DNA from 3 places in the Kitasatospora sp. NPDC001225 genome. Region 2 is predicted to be linked to each of the others. Evidence: riboswitches for the same ligand, from Rfam matches in the RefSeq annotation. Region 2 holds a riboswitch; each other region holds the start of a gene.
What was found. A riboswitch is a leader RNA that binds a small molecule or an ion and turns the genes downstream of it on or off. The one in region 2 is predicted to bind S-adenosylmethionine.
Positions count from the first base shown of each region.

Region 1: another riboswitch for S-adenosylmethionine. It lies ahead of ACWDCZ_RS35010 (aminotransferase class V-fold PLP-dependent enzyme); the one in region 2 lies ahead of ACWDCZ_RS19800 (IclR family transcriptional regulator).
Region 3: another riboswitch for S-adenosylmethionine. It lies ahead of thrC (threonine synthase); the one in region 2 lies ahead of ACWDCZ_RS19800 (IclR family transcriptional regulator).

Region 1 is NZ_JBSFJC010000171.1:3,801-9,090, forward strand. It holds gene ACWDCZ_RS35000 (response regulator) at 1-390, shown strand, start outside; gene trpD (anthranilate phosphoribosyltransferase) at 506-1,582, shown strand; SAM riboswitch class IV at 1,691-1,809, shown strand; gene ACWDCZ_RS35010 (aminotransferase class V-fold PLP-dependent enzyme) at 1,861-3,243, shown strand; gene ACWDCZ_RS35015 (Lrp/AsnC family transcriptional regulator) at 3,247-3,528, opposite strand; gene ACWDCZ_RS35020 (rhomboid family intramembrane serine protease) at 3,570-4,352, opposite strand; gene ACWDCZ_RS35025 (hypothetical protein) at 4,554-4,817, shown strand; gene ACWDCZ_RS35030 (NYN domain-containing protein) at 4,956-5,290, shown strand, end outside.
Region 2 is NZ_JBSFJC010000053.1:26,757-32,046, forward strand. It holds gene ACWDCZ_RS19795 (threonine/serine exporter family protein) at 1-452, shown strand, start outside; gene ACWDCZ_RS19800 (IclR family transcriptional regulator) at 650-1,363, opposite strand; SAM riboswitch class I at 1,565-1,706, opposite strand; gene ACWDCZ_RS19805 (hypothetical protein) at 1,792-2,997, opposite strand; gene ACWDCZ_RS19810 (AfsR/SARP family transcriptional regulator) at 3,256-5,290, shown strand, end outside.
Region 3 is NZ_JBSFJC010000220.1:3,001-8,290, reverse strand. It holds gene otsB (trehalose-phosphatase) at 1-609, shown strand, start outside; gene ACWDCZ_RS37495 (alpha,alpha-trehalose-phosphate synthase (UDP-forming)) at 596-2,062, opposite strand; gene ACWDCZ_RS37490 (glucosyl-3-phosphoglycerate synthase) at 2,123-3,160, opposite strand; SAM riboswitch class I at 3,272-3,408, shown strand; gene thrC (threonine synthase) at 3,425-4,705, shown strand; gene ACWDCZ_RS37480 (MoaD/ThiS family protein) at 4,741-5,019, shown strand.

The DNA.
Region 1 (5,290 bases), on a different contig from region 2:
GTCTACAGCGACGACCGCAACACCCGCGAGCAGGTGCTGACGGCGCTCGGCCGCCGCCCTGCCGAGGACCTTCCGGAACTGTCCTACCTGGAGTGCGCGACCACCCCCGCGGTGCTCAAGGCACTGGAGAAGGGGGGAGTGGACCTCTGCGTGCTGGACGGCGAGGCCGTTCCGGCCGGCGGGCTGGGCCTCGGGCGCCAGCTCAAGGACGAGATCTACGGCTGCCCGCCGGTCCTGGTGCTGATCGGCCGGCCGCAGGACTCCTGGCTGGCCGCCTGGAGCCGGGCCGACGCCGCGATCTCCCGTCCGGTGGAGCCGGTGGCGCTGGCCGGGGCGGTCGCCACCCTGCTGCGGGACCGGCTGGCGAAGCGGACTCCGGCCGTCCGCTGAAATCCGCGCCAGGAGTAGGAAAGACAGGGGTAGAAGCGGGCGCTCCGCTCGATAGGCTGGCTCCATCCGTACGGACGTCCCCGGAGCGGGGAACCGACAACAGCTGGAGTCAGCCATGGTGAACGTGAACCCTGCGAACGGCGGTAGCGACCCCGCGCAGGTGGTCCGCACCTGGCCGGACCTCCTGGCGGCACTGTTGCAGGGGGAGGACCTCGACCGCTCGTCCACCGCGTGGGCGATGGACCGGATCATGAGCGGCGAGGCGTCCCCCGTCCAGGTGGCCGGGTTCATGATCGCGCTGCGGGCCAAGGGCGAGTCGGTCGAGGAGATCGCCGGCCTGGTCGACGCGATGTACGCGCACGCCGAGCCGCTGGAGATCCCCGGCCCGGCGGTGGACATCGTCGGCACCGGCGGGGACCGGGCGAAGACCGTCAACATCTCCACCATGTCGGCGATCGTCGCGGCGGCCGCCGGCGCCAAGGTGGTCAAGCACGGCAACCGGTCGGCCTCCTCGACCAGCGGCTCCTCGGACGTGCTGGAGAAGCTCGGGGTGGCGCTGGACCTCTCCCCCCGGCGGGTCGCCGAGGTGGCCGAGGAGGTTGGGCTGACCTTCTGCTTCGCGGCGAAGTTCCACCCCTCGATGCGGCACGCCGCCACCGCGCGGCGCGACCTCGGGGTGCCGACCGCCTTCAACATCCTCGGCCCGCTGACCAACCCGGCCAAGGTCACCGCGCACGCCATCGGCTGCTTCGACACTCGGCTGTCCGGGCTGATCGCCGGGGTGCTGGCCCGGCGGGGCGCCACGGCGCTGGTCTTCCGCGGCGACGACGGGCTGGACGAGCTGACCATCACCACCACCTCGCAGGTCTGGCTGGTGCGCGACGGGGTCGTCACCGAGTCCACCTTCGACCCGCGGGACGTGGGCATCGAGCTGGTCGGCATCGAGGCGCTGCGCGGGGCGGACGCCTCGTACAACGCCGAGGTCGCGCGGCGGCTGCTGGCCGGCGAGCACGGGCCGGTGCGGGACGCCGTCCTGCTGAACACGGCGGCGGCGCTGGTCGCGCTGGAGCTGGGCGACGCGCCGCTCACCGAGCAGCTGGCGGCCGGCATGGAGCGGGCCGCGAAGGCGATCGACTCCGGTGCCGCGCAGGACCTGCTGCGGCGCTGGTCGGAGGCCACCAGCCGGGCCTGAGGCGGCAGTTGGGGAGCCCGTGCCGGTACGCCGGCGCGGGCTCCCGTGCTGTCCGGATGCTGGATGCCCGTTTGACCACCCGGTGGACCCGGCCTAGAGTCTTCGCCAGGTCATGAGTGACAGCGCCAAGCCCCAGCTGGCTGTCCGGCAACCCTCCGTCCGTGGCGGGGTGCCCTGGGTGAGGACCGGGTCGTCACGGCAAGCCGTCCGTGCGACAAGCGCGGACGCCCGACGACTAGCACTCCCGGGGTCCCTTGCCCCAGAAGGAGTGCATCCCCATGTCTCTGGCCACCGAAATCCGCACCCCGCTCGCCGTCCTCGGCGCCGACGTCCAGGTCCCGCTCGCCAGCGGTGAGAAGGTCGGCTACGCGGCGCTCGACTACGCGGCGAGCTCGCCGGCGCTCCAGCGGGTGTGGGACGACGTCGCCGCCTACGCGCCGTACTACGGCAGCGTCCACCGCGGGGCCGGGTACCTCTCCCAGCTGTCCACCGACCTGTTCGAGCAGAGCCGCCGCACCGTCGGCGAGTTCCTCGACCTGCGCGAGGGCGACCAGGTGGTCTTCACCCGGGCCACCACCGACTCGCTCAACCTGCTGGCCTCCGCCGTCCCGGCCGGCACCCGGGTGTTCGCCTTCGAGACCGAGCACCACGCCTCGCTGCTGCCCTGGGCGCACGCCGGACTGGACGTCACCTACCTGCGGGCGCCGCGCTCGCGGGCCGAGGCGGTGGCCGCGCTGGACGCCGCGCTCGCCGAGGCGCCCGAGGGCCCCAAGCTGCTCTGCGTCACCGGCGCCTCCAACGTGACCGGCGAGCTGTGGCCGGTCGCCGAGCTGACCGCGACCGCGCACCGGCACGGCGCCCGGGTGGTGCTGGACGCCGCCCAGCTGGCGCCGCACCACCGGGTCTCGGTGCGCGAGCTGGACGTCGACTGGATCGCCTTCTCCGGCCACAAGATCTACGCGCCGTTCGGCGCCGGGGTGCTGGCCGGCCGGGCGGACTGGCTGGACGCGGCCGAGCCGTACCTGGCCGGTGGCGGGGCGACCCGGACGGTGGCCCGGGAGGCCGACGGCTCGGTGGCCGTGCAGTGGCACACCGGCCCGGCCCGGCACGAGGCCGGCTCGCCGAACGTCATCGGCGCCTACGCGATCGCCTCGGCCTGCCGGGCGCTGACCGAGGCCGGCTTCGACGGGCTGGAGGCCCGCGAGCAGCAGCTGATCGCCCGGCTGACGGCCGGGCTGGCCGAGATCCCGCAGGTCAAGGTGCTGAACCTGTTCGGCGAGGGCTCCGCCCGGGTGGGCGTGCTGTCCTTCGTCGTCCGGGACTGGAACAGCTCGCACTTCTCCGCCGCGCTGTCCGCCGAGTACGGCATCGGGGTGCGCGACGGCCTGTTCTGCGCCCACCCGCTGGTGCGCACGCTGCTGGGCGACGAGGACGAGGCACCGTCCGAGTGTGGTGCGCCCGAGCCGTCGCTGCCGGGCGAGCGCAGCCTGAACGCGATCCGGGTGAGCTTCGGCGCCGGGACGCCGGACGAGCACGTCGACCGCTTCCTGACCGCCGTCCGGGAGCTGGTCACGGAGGGCGCGGCGTGGAACTACCGCAACGAGGGCGGGCGCTGCGTCGCCACCGTGCAGGTCGAGCGGGGCCGGCGCGCCGAGGGCTGACCGCTACTCGTCCAGGCCGAGGGCGAAGGCGGCCTCCAGGTCGTGCTGGGAGTAGGTGCGGAAGGCGATCTGGGTCTCGGTGTGGGCCACGCCCGGGACCTTGTTGAGCCGGCCCGGGATGACCTCGGCCAGGTCGTCGTGCCGGCGCACCCGCACCATCGCCACCAGGTTGTAGCCCCCCGTCACCGAGTAGACCTCGCTCACGCCGTCGATGGCGGCGATGGATTCGGCGATCTCCGGGATGCGGTCGACACTGGTCTTGATCAGGACGATGGCGGTGATCACAGTTCGGGCTCCTTTGTGGGGTGCCGCCAGCGTATCGGGCGTCAGCCCGGTCGTCGCGGGGGGTGGCGGACCACGGTGCAGGCGTAGAGGAACCCGGCCGAGAAGCCGATCACGTGGACCAGGTACGCCACCCCGGGGCCGGCCGCGTGCACCGACCACCACTGCAGGACGAACCAGAGGCCGAGCACCAGCCAGGCCGGGAAGCGCAGCGGCAGGAAGAACAGCAGCGGGACGAGGGTGGTCACCCGGGCCCGGGGGTGGAGGCGCAGGTAGGCGCCGAGGGCGGCGGCGATCGCCCCGGAGGCCCCGATGAGCACCCGGGTGGAGTTCGGCGAGTGCGCCTCGGCGAGCGCGAAGCCGTACGTGGTCAGGCTGCCGGCGGCCAGGTAGAAGACGGCGTACCGGGCCCGGCCCAGCCGGCGTTCGACGGTGGGGCCGAAGACCTGGAGGAAGAGCAGGTTCCCGAGCAGGTGCAGCCAGCCGGCGTGCAGGAAGAGCCCGGTGAGGACGGACAGCGCCGGGCGCTTGCCCGGGGTCGGGGCGGCCGGGCAGCCGGGGACCGGGTCGGGGGCCTCGGCGAGCTGTTCGGCGGTCAGCGGCCGTCCGGCCAGCACCTCGGCCGGGACGGCGCCCCAGCGCTGCTCGTACCGCTGCTCCGCGCAGACCCGGGCCTGGCCGGTGCCGTACAGCGGGTTGAGCCCCGCGGCCGGGCCGAGCAGGAAGACCAGGGTGTTGAGGGCGATCAGGGCGTAGCTGACCACGGGGGCGGTCGCCGCCGGGCGGCCGCCCCGGGCGGCGGTGTGGTCGGGGACCGCGAGCGCCATGCGGCCAAGCATCCCTCCGGGCGCCGCAGGTGACACGGCGGTTTACGGCAGGTGGACTAGCCCGGGTGTTCAGGCAACCGGTGGTCGCGACGGTTGCCCCAGGCAATAGGCTTGGGGCGGGCATTCCCGCCTCCCGCCGCCGACGCCGGGGCTCCGGGGGGAGCGCCTGCCCCACCCAGGGACCACCCGAGAGGACCCCCGATGACCGTCCCCGCTCTGACCGCCGAGACGCGCTGGCGCTGCACCCTGTGCGGCAACCTCACCCGCTTCGACGTGACCCGCACCGCGCGGGTGACCGAGTTCCTGCACTTCGACCTGGCCGGCGAGTCCAAGGTCGAGGAGACCGAGGTGCTGAGCGAGACCGTCGAGTCGGTGCGCTGCCGCTGGTGCAACGCGGTGGACCAGGTCGAGCTGGTGGCCCGTCCGGGCGCCGAGGAGACGCAGGCCCCCGCCGACCAGGGCTGATCCCCGCCGCGGCGGCGGGGTGGGTGCGCGGCGCACCCGCCCGCGCCGCACGGGACAATACAGAACAGGACGCACGGAGCGTGCCGACGGGGGGCGGCCGCGGCCGTGCCCCGCTGGACCAGGATCGGAGCCGAGGACGTGGTGGACGCAGCGAAGGAGCCCGGCGCAGCCCAGGGGCTTCAGCCCGCTGCGGCCGAGGCCCCGGCCGAGGCTGCCGGGACGGCGGACGGCGCCTCCGGGTCCGCGGCGGAGCGCGCCGTCGAGAAGCTCGACCGGCCGCTGCCCGAGGGCGTGCGCCGTCGGGTGGTCGGCCTGGCCTCGGACGCGCTCGGCGGGGTGCCGCCGGCCGAGCTCCCGCAGAGCCTGCGTCAGTACGTCAAGTTCACCCCGGCGCGGCGGGCCAAGTACGCGGCCACCGCGCTGGCGGCGGCGCTGGAGGCGGAGCCGGCCTTCCGGGTGCGGATAGCGGAGCG
Region 2 (5,290 bases):
AGGTGGCCAAGCCGAGCTGGTGGGTGATCGCGCTGGGGCTGGCGATCGCGGTGGCCGGGGTGGTGGTCAACGTCCACACCCCGCCCTCGGCCATCCCGTGGATCGTCGCGGTGATCGCGGTGAGCGTCACCGCCCAGGTGGCGGTGGGGTCGGTGCACGGCGCGGCGATCGGCGGCCTGGCCGGTGCCGTGGCCGCCGCGGTCGCGGCCACCCTGGTGCACTGGCTGCCGGGCGGTCCGCTCTGGCAGGTGCTCTACCTCCCGGCGTTCTGGATCGTCGTGCCGGGCTCCTTCGGTCTGCTGAACACCGCGCAGATCGAGGTCGGCAACGGGGCGCAGTCGCTGCTGGCGGCCGTCTCGGCGGTCTTCGGGGTGTCGATCGGCACACTGATCGGCGCGGTGATCAGCCGGATCCCCCGCCCCAGCCTCACCGGCCTGCCGCACCGGGCCTGAGCCGGTCGGAACCAGGCCTGAGCCGGGCCCGAGCCAAGCCGGACCCGGGACCGGTACGGGCCGGAACCGGGCCCCGGGGCGCGCGGAGGTGCGCCCCGGGGCCCGGAGTCTCGGAACCCGAGGTTCGGAACCCGAGGTTCGGAACCCGTGACCAGGGAACCCCGGAACCTCGGAATCCGAGAGCCTCGGAACCCCCGTCAGGGCTGGCGCAGGGCCTCGGTGAGCCGGTGGGCCGCCTCGACGACGGCCTGGGAGAGCTGGGCGCCGGGGTGGCGGCTGAGCCGTTCGATCGGCCCGGAGACCGTGACGGCGGCCACCACCCGGTTGGACTGGCCGCGGACGGGCGCGGCGACGGAGGCGACCCCGACCTCGCGCTCGCCGACGGACTGGGCCCAGCCGCGGCGCCGCACGCCGCTCAGCGCGGTGGCGGTGAAGCGGGCCCCCTGCAGGCCGCGGTGGAGGCGCTCGGGCTCCTCCCAGGCGAGCAGGATCTGGGCGGCGGAGCCGACCTTCATGGGGAGGGTGACGCCCACCGGAACGGTGTCGCGCAGGCCGGTGAGCCGCTCGGCGGCGGCCACGCAGATCCGGACCTCGCCCTGCCGCCGGTAGAGCTGGGCGCTCTCGCCGGTGGCGTCCCGCAGCTGGGCGAGGACCGAGCCGGCCGCGGCCAGCAGCCGGTCCTCGCCGGCGGCCGCCGAGAGCTCGCCGAGGCGGGGGCCGAGCATGAACCGGCCCTGGACGTCCCGGCTGACCAGGCGGTGGTGTTCGAGTGCGACGGCCAGCCGGTGGGCGGTGGGCCGCGCCATGCCGGTGGCCGCGACGAGGCCGCCCAGGGTGGCGGGCCCGGCCTCCAGGGTGCCGAGGATCGAGGTGACCTTGTCGAGCACGCCGACGCCGCTCGTGTTCTCCATGGGATGGGTACTCCAGTCTCAAGGCCCGGGAGCAGCGGGTCCGCGCTGCTCACGGCGGCTCCTGGCGGGGAGCCGGGGGTGTGGTCAGCGAGGACAGGCCGGAGAAGTCGGCCGATTGCCTGCGCCGGGCACGAGACGGGTACGCGAAAGGACCGGGGCGGGAAGCGCCCGGGCGAAGGACAGCACAGAGAGCACCGTGTCTCCTCATCTTTCCCGCGCCACAGTGGCGACAGGCCGGAGTTGGCACTGCCCCCGCCAACACGGCGCGTACTTCGGACGCCGGGTCGAACGGGGAGTTGCCGGGGCTTCGTAGGGCCGGTCCCTCCACCCCTCTGGATGATTCGCCAGGAACGATACAAGACATCCGGGGCGGGTCGGCAAGTCCCCCCGCCCTCGACCCGCCCTCGGCCACGCCCCGCGGGGCCGGCTCAGCGGTGGCGCGGCCCCGACAGGCCGGTGCACGGGGCCCCGTCCGGGCTGCCGGGGAGGGTCGCGTCCCAGGCGTGCAGGGCGGCGAGGGCGGCGGTGCGCTCGCGGTCCGTCGGCCGGGTGCCCTCGGGGCCGAGCAGGTAGTCGGCGACCGGGGTGAGCAGCAGGGTGGCGTCGCCGGCCGGGAGCAGCAGCGCCTCGTCCCACTGGTGCCGGATGACGGTGCGGCGCAGCAGCGTGCCGTGGCGCGGCGAGGTGCCGTGGCACGGCGGGGTGCCGGCAGAGGTCCGACGGCGGAGTTCGGGGGCGACCTCGGCCTCCAGGACGGTGCGGACGTCCCGCAGGGCGCCGAGCGGCACGTGCTCGGCGGCGAGGTCGAGGAGGGCGGCGGCCTCCGGGGCGAGCCGGTAGGCGGCGACCACCGCGGCGGTCTCGACGGGCTCGAAGGGCTGCCCGGCGAGCCGGGCCACGTCGATCACGTCGCCCGCGAGGAAGGTGCGCCCGAGCCCTTCCTCGGCGAGGGCGATCAGGCATTCGACGTGGTCGTCGGCGGCCAGGTAGGGGCGGACCGGGACGGTGGCGAGGTCGCCCGGGAGCGCGGCGGTCGCGACCCGCACCTGGTACCACGGGTCGAGCAGCGGGTCCCCGGCCGGCCAGCGCAGGGTGACGGCGGTGTGCCGGGGGCGCTCGCCGAGCAGGGTGACCTCCACGGACTCCACCGGGTGGTCGGTGACCAGCCGGTTGACGGCCTGCCAGAGCGAGGCCTCGGTGGGGCTGACGAGGCTGAGCTCGGCCAGCGGCCGGGGCAGGTCGGGCGGGTAGTAGCCGGCCAGCGGCAGGTCGCGGATCGGGCGGACCCCGGTGGCGACGGCGAGGTCGCGGGCGACCCGGGCGTAACACTCGACCCGGTCGCGGGCGCGCCGCAGCTCGTCCCGGGCGTGCGCGCCCATCCGGACGTCCTCCCGGGCGAGCGCGGCGAGCACCAGGTACGGGAGGTGGCGCTCGCCGCGGGCGCGGTGGAGCAGTTCGACGGGTCCGTCGGCCAGGTCGACGTCGAGCAGGCGGTGGAGCAGGTCGGTGTCCAGTCCGCCCTGCCGGTCCGTGACCCGGTCGGTGCTCAGGTCCGTGCTCGACGCCGTACTCGGTTCCGCGTGCGGATCCGCTTTCCGGCCGGTGCTCAGGTCGCTGTTCCGGTCCGTGTTCATGGGCGTCCGCCTCCGAGAGCCGTGGGGGTCGCCGGTCGGCGGCCGGGCGACCGGGGACGTGGCGGGTCCGGCGGTGAGGGGCCGGGCCGACTGCGGGCGCCACATCACCGATTGTGGCGACGGCCGATCAACACCGGATCACCACCGGGTCGACGATCTCTCGACATCCCGCCAGGTCCCGTGGGTTGATAGGGACTCACCAATTCGGGGGTGGCACGTGCGGGCGGGGGCGAGCACATGAAGCGGGCAGGTGCAGGAATGGATGATTTCCGGTTCTCGGTGCTGGGCTTGATGCGGGCGCAGCGCGGCGCGACCGTACTGAAGGTGGGCAGCCCCCAGCAGCAGGCGATGCTGGCGGTGCTGCTGCTCCGGCCCGGCCACGGCGCGAGCGCCACCGACCTGATCGACGCCCTGTGGGGCGAGGAGCCGCCGGGCACCGCGATGACGACGGTGCGCACCTACGCCTGGCGGTGGCGCAAGGTCCTGCACGGCGAGGCGCCGGACGCGCCGACCGTGCTGACCTCGGTCGGGGACGGCTACCGGCTGGTGCTGCCCAAGCACGCGGTGGACGCGGCGCAGGCGGAGGAGCTGGCGGCGCAGGCCGAGCGCACGGCGGCCGCCGGGGAGCCGCAGCAGGCGCGCGACCTGCTGAACCAGGCCCTGGAGCTGTGGCAGGGCGAGCCGCTGGCCGGCATCCCCGGGCCGTTCGCGCAGCGGCAGCGCCAGCGGCTCCAGGAGCTGCGGCTGACCCTGCTGGAGGAGCGGATCGCCCTGGACCTGGCGCTGGGGCGCTACTCCCGGTGCATCCCGGAGCTGACCTCGCTGACCACCGAGCACCCGCTGCACGAGCGGGCGTACGGGCTGCTGATGCGGGCGCTGTACCAGGCCGGGCGGCAGGCGGACGCGCTGGCCGTGTTCCGGGGCGCGCGTCAGCTGTTCCTGGCCGAACTGGGGGTGGCGCCCGGGGCGGAGCTGGACCTGCTGCACCAGCGGATCCTGGAAGGGGACCCGTCGCTCGCCGCCCCGGCACCCTCCGTCGCGCTCGTCCCCGCCGCGCTCGTCCCGGGCCCGGCCGCCGCCGGTCCGGCGGAGCCGGCCGCTCCCGGGGCCGAGGCACCGGACCCGCCCACCGGACCGGCGGCGCCGAACGCCCCCGCCGCCGCACCGGCCGGGAACACCGCCCCGGCCGGGAGCAGCACACCGACCCCCAGACCGGCCCAACTGCCGCCCGACGCGGCCGACTTCACCGGCCGCTCGGTCCTGGTCGAACGGCTGGGCAAGGCTCTCGGCGGGGCGCACGGAGGGGCGCCCGACAGAAACCCCGGCGCACCGGGCCAGCAGGCGCTGGTGATCGCGACCGTGGTCGGCATGGGCGGGGTCGGCAAGACCGCGCTGGCCCTGCACGTCGCCCACCGGGTGCGCGAGGCCTACCCGGACGGGCAGCTCTACGTCGACCTGCGCGGCGCCGACGCCACCCCGGCCGATCCGGAGGCGGTGCTCAGCGGCTTCCTGGTGGCGCTCGGCGTGCCGGCCGACGCGGTGCCGGAGGGGCTGGACGCCCGCTCGGCGCTGTTCCGCTCGGCGGTGGACGGCCGGCGGCTGCTGCTGGTGCTCGACAACGTCCACGACACCGCACAGATCAGACCGCTGCTACCGGGTGCGGTCGGCTGCGCCGTGCTCACCACCAGCCGGACCCGGCTGTCCGGCCTGCCCGCGACCGTCCAGGCCGACCTCGGCGTCTTCGAACCCGAGGAGGCGCTCGAACTGCTGGGCCGCACCATCGGCGCCGAGCGGCTGGCCGCCGAGGCGCAGGCCGCCCGGGAGCTGCTGCTCGTCTGCGGCCACCTCCCGCTCGCGGTCCGGATCGTGGCGGCCCGGCTGGCGGCCCGGCCGAGCTGGACGGTGCAGACGCTGGGCCGCCGGCTGGCGGTCGAGCGGCGGCGGATCGACGAGCTGCGGATCGGCGACCTGGAGGTGGCGGCGGCCTTCGAACTGAGCTACCGCCAGTTGACGCCCGCCCAGGCCCGGGCGTTCCGGCTGGCCGCCTCGGTGGACGGGCCTGACCTCGGGCTGCAGGCCGCGGCCGCCCTGCTGGACCTGGACGAGTACGACGCCGAGGACCTGCTGGAGGCCCTGGTGGACGTGGCGATGATGGAGTCGCCCTTCCCCGGCCGCTACCGCTTCCACGACCTGCTGCGCGCGTTCGCCCGACGCCGTCCGGACGATCCCGGCGCGGCCGTCGCGGCCCGCGACCGGATGCTGGACCACCTGCTGGCCACCGCCTGCTCGGCCT
Region 3 (5,290 bases), on a different contig from region 2:
GTGGCGGTGGAGTACGGGGGGTTCGCGGACCTGCCGGGGGTGGTGGTGCTGGGGCACTACGGGGCCGAGCGGTGGGAGGGCGGGGAGCTCTCGGCGCCGGAGGTGCATCCGGGGGTGGCGCGGGTGCGGGCGGTGCTGCCGGGGGTGCTGGAGCGGGTGGGGGCGCCCGAGGGGACGTGGGTGGAGGACAAGGGGCGGTCGGTGGCCGTGCACACCCGGCGGACGGCGGCGCCGGAGGAGGCGTTGGAGCTGCTGCGGGCGCCGGTGGGGGAGCTGGCGGCCGGGTACGGGCTGGTGGTGGAGCCCGGGCGGCTGGTGCTGGAGCTGCGGCCGCCGGGGGTGGACAAGGGGGCGGCGCTGACCGGGTTCCTGCGCGAGCGGGGGGCGCGGTCGGTGCTCTACGCGGGGGACGACCTGGGGGACGTGGCGGCCTTCGCCGCGGTGGAGGAGCTGCGCGGCGAGGGCGTGGCCGGGGTGCTGGTCTGCGCCGGCGCGGTGGGGGACGCGCCGGTGCGGGAGCTGGCCGACCGGGCGGACCTGGTGGTCGCCGGGCCGGAGGGCGTGGTGGAGCTGTTGGGGGCCTTGGCGGACGCGCTCACAGCGCGTTGAGCTGGTCCAGGAACCACTGCTGCGGGGGGAGCGCGGTGGCCGCCGCCGCCAGGCGCTTGGTGCGGTCGGCGCGCTCCTCCGGGCTCATGGTGAGGCCGGCGTGGAGGGCCTCGGCGGTGGCGATGACGTCGTAGGGGTTGACGGTGAGGGCGTCGTCCTTGAGTTCGGCGTGGGCGCCGGCCTCGCGGGAGAGGACGAGGGCGCAGCCGTGGTCGGAGACCACCGGGACCTCCTTGGCGACTAGGTTCATGCCGTCGCGGATGGGGTTGACCAGGGCGACGTCGGCCAGCCGGTAGGCGGCGAGGGAGCGCGGGAAGTCGTCGTCGACGTGGAGGATCAGGGGCTGCCAGGCGGGGGTGGCGAACTCGGCGTCGATCTCCTCGGCGAGCCGCTGGACGGCGGCCGTGTAGGCGCGGTACTCGGCGAGGTCGGTGCGGGACGGGTAGGCGAAGGCGATGTGCACCACCCGGTCGTGCCACTCGGGGCGGGTGCGGAGCAGGTGCCGGTAGGCCTGGAGGCCGCGGACGATGTTCTTGCTCAGCTCGGTGCGGTCGACCCGGACGATGGTGCGGCGGTCGCCGACGGCCGAGCGGAGGGCGGCGAGGCGTTCGTCGACGTCGGGGCGGTGGGCGCGCTCGCGCAGGAAGTCGGCGTCGGCGCCGAGGGCGTGGACGCCGAGGCGCGTGGTGCGGCCGTCGACGGTGACGGTGAGCGCGTCGTGGTCGACGGTCGCGCCGAGGAGGTCCTCGCAGCAGGCGGCGAAGGCGCGGGCCCAGCGCTGGGTCAGGAAGCCGGCCCGGTCGGCGCCGAGGATGCCGGTGAGGACGGCCCGGGCGACGTCGTCGGGCAGCATCCGGTAGTACTCGGGCGGGGCCCAGGGGGTGTGCGAGAAGTGGCCGATCCGCAGGTCGGGGCGGGCTTCGCGGAGCAGGGCCGGGACCAGGGAGAGGTGGTAGTCCTGGACGAGGACGGCGGCGTTCGGGGCGGCCTCGGCGGCGAGGGCTTCGGCGAAGGCCTCGTTGTAGGCCCGGTAGGCGGCCCATTCGGTGCGGAAGGCGGCGTCGAAGGAGGGCGCGGTGGGGGTCGCGTAGAGCAGGTGGTGGACGAACCAGAGGGTGGAGTTGGCGACGCCGTTGTAGGCGCGGGCGAAGGTCAGCGGGTCGATGTCCAGCATCCGTACGGCCTGGCCGCCGACCTCGTGGCCGGCCAGGTCGAGGCGGCCGTGGGGTGCCTCGGCGGCGGCCCTGCGGTCGGAGTCGTCGAGGGCGGCGCAGACCCAGACGGCGTTCGGGTCGTCGATGGCGGAGAGGCCGGAGACCAGGCCGCCGCCGCCGCGGCGCAGGGTCAGCGTGCCGTCGTCGGCGGTGCTGAAGGACACCGGTCCCCGGTTGGACGCCACCAGGACGGGGGCGGTGCCGGTCACGCTCGAACGGTTGGTCGTGAGATCGCCCATGGTTGGCATGTTGCCGTGGGGTCGGCGTGGCAAACCCGTGCGGCCCGTCGAAGAGAGGCCCTAATGGCGGGCGGCGTACTCGGGGAGGGTGTGGATCGGGGGGCGTTCGAGGGCGGTCACCGGGTGGGTGTGGGCGGTGAAGGCGCGGGTTTCCGGGTCGCGGGTGAACTGGGTGAGGTGGGGGTGGACGAGGTCGGCGGAGGCCTTGAGGCGGTGGGTGCGGTCGAGGCGTTCCAGGGCGGTCCGGTAGATGGTGGCGGCCATCCGGCCGAGGGCCTGGCCGTCCTGGTGGCGGTGGTGCCGGACGCCGACGTCCACCTGGGCGAGGGCGTCCAGGCCGGCCAGCTCCAGGGCGTCGACCAGCAGGCCGAGTTCGACGCCGTAGCCGGTGGGGAAGGGCAGCCGTTCGAGCAGTGAGCGGCGGGCCGCGTACTCGCCGCCGAGCGGCTGGACGAAACCGGCGAGTTCCGGCCAGTGGAGGTTGAGCAGGGGGCGGGCGACGAGTTCGGTGACCCGGCCGCCGCCGGCGGGCAGGACGGCGCCCTCCGACTCCAGCGGGCGGTCGTACATGGCCTTGACCAGCTGGATGGACTCGTCGGTGAGCAGCGGGCCGACGATGCCGGAGACGAAGGCCGGGTCGAACTCGCGCAGGTCGGCGTCGACGAAGCAGACGATGTCGCCGTGGGTGACCAGCAGCGAGCGCCAGAGCACCTCGCCCTTGCCGGGGACGGCGGGCAGCCGGGGCAGGACGGCGTCGCGGTGCTCGACCCGGGCGCCGGCCTCGGCGGCGACGGCGGCGGTGGCGTCGGTGGAGCCGGAGTCGACGACGACGAGTTCGTCGACGAGCGGGAGGCGTTCCATCAGTTCGCGGCGGATGGTGCGGACGATGTCGCCGACGGTGGCCTCCTCGTCCAGGGCGGGGAGGACCACGCTGACCGTGCGGCCGGTGCGCTCCTTGGCGTCGAGCAGGGTGCGGACCGGCCGGTCGGCCGCGCTCCAGGAGCGGCGGCGCAGCCAGGACGCCGCCTGCGGGAGGAGCGCGGGAGTCGGTTCGGCGGGCACGGAGATCTCCTCGGCGAGGTCGGTGGGACGGGTCATCTCGCTTGGCGGACGGTCCCGTTCAGGTTTGACGCCTTCGGATACAGTCTTCGTACAGCGGTCGGACCTTTGCACGCCGGGGTCTCCGTTGAGCACCACCACAATTTCACAAGCTCATCCAGAGGGACTGAGGGAACGGCCCGTTGACGTCCCGGCAACCTTCTCGCGCGGCTGTCTGTCGACAGGCCCCGGCGGGACAGGTGCCAATTCCGTCCCGTGTCGCGACCGCGCCACGGGGAAGATGAGGAGAGAGGCCTCGCCATCATGGCTATCGACACTGCCGCACCCGTTTCCGTCGACCTCGGCCCGGCCGCCGCGCTGTCCTGTCGCGAGTGCGGCACCCGCTTCCCGCTCGGCCCCAGCTTCGCGTGCCTGGAGTGCTTCGGCCCGCTGGAGATCGCCTACGAGTTCGGCAGCGAGGGCGCCGAGGAGCTGCGCAAGCGGATCGAGGCCGGTCCGGCCTCCATCTGGCGGTACGCGCCGCTGCTGCCGGTGCCGGCCGACGTGGCGTCCAAGCCGAACCTGAACCCGGGGTGGACCCCGCTGGTGAAGGCGGACAACCTGGGCCGGGAGCTCGGTTTCACCGCCCAGCTGCACGTCAAGGACGACTCCGGGAACCCGACGCACTCGTTCAAGGACCGGGTGGTCGCGTGTGCGATCGAGGCGGCCCGGGCGTTCGGCTACACCACGCTGTCCTGCTCCTCCACCGGCAACCTGGCCGGCGCGGTGGGTGCGGCGGCGGCCCGGGCCGGGTTCCGGTCCTGCGTGTTCATCCCGCACGACCTGGAGCAGGGCAAGGTCGTCATGGCCGGGGTGTACGGCGGCGAGCTGGTCGGCATCGAGGGCAACTACGACGACGTGAACCGCTTCTGCTCGGAGCTGATCGGCGACCCGGCCGGCGAGGGCTGGGGCTTCGTCAACGTGAACCTGCGGCCGTACTACGGCGAGGGCTCCAAGACGCTGGCGTACGAGATCTGCGAGCAGCTCGGCTGGCGGCTGCCGGAGCAGATCGTGATCCCGATCGCCTCGGGCTCGCAGCTGACGAAGATCGACAAGGGGCTCCAGGAGCTGATCAGGCTCGGCCTGGTCGAGGACCGGCCGTACAAGGTCTTCGGCGCCCAGGCGGAGGGCTGCTCGCCGGTGTCGGCCGCGTTCAAGGCCGGCCGGGACGTGATCAAGCCGGTGAAGCCGGACACCATCGCCAAGTCGCTGGCGATCGGCAACCCGGCCGACGGCCCGTACGTGCTGGACATCGCCCGCCGTACCGGTGGCGTGGTGGAGGACGTCACGGACGCCGAGGTCGTGGCGGCGATCCGGCTGCTGGCGCGGACCGAGGGGATCTTCGCCGAGACCGCGGGCGGGGTGACCGTCGGCGTGCTGAAGAAGCTGGTCGAGACCGGGCAGCTGGACCCGGCCAAGGAGACCGTCGCGATCAACACCGGCGACGGGCTGAAGACCCTGGACGCCGTCTCCGATTCCGGGATGACCGCCGTCATCCGCCCGACGCTGGACTCGTTCCGCGCCGCCGGCCTCGTGTCCGCCTGAACCACCCGATAGGCCCCGCCCCCGCTAGGAGAGTCATGAGCGCCACCGTCCGCATCCCCACCATCCTGCGCACCTACACCGACGGCGCCGCCGAGGTGACCGCCGAGGGTGCCACCCTGGCCGAGGTCGTCGCCGACCTGGAGAAGAACCACGCGGGCATCGCGGCCCGCATCCTGGACGACACCGGCAAGCTGCGCCGCTTCGTGAACGTCTACGTGAACGACGACGACGTGCGCTTCGCCGAGGGTCTGGCGACCGAGATCAAGGACGGCGCCAGCGTCTCGATCATCCCGGCGGTGGCCGGCGGCTGCTGAGCCGACAAAGCAGAACCCGCGGTCGCCCGCGCGTACGGAAATCCGTTCTCCGTATGCGCGGGCGACCGCTCGCATTCCGGCGGGAATATTTCCGGGTCGAGTCGGAGTAGAGTGTGGCTCGGCTGGGAACAGGGTTTCCCTTTCGGCCCCCGCAGCGCTCGGCCCGGGGGCGTCCGGCCGCCGGGGGCGGACCGTGAAACATGTCAGGCAGATGTCAGAATTCGCGCGGGCATTTGAGTAATTCGTCCGCTATGTCCGGCGTGGAATGCCG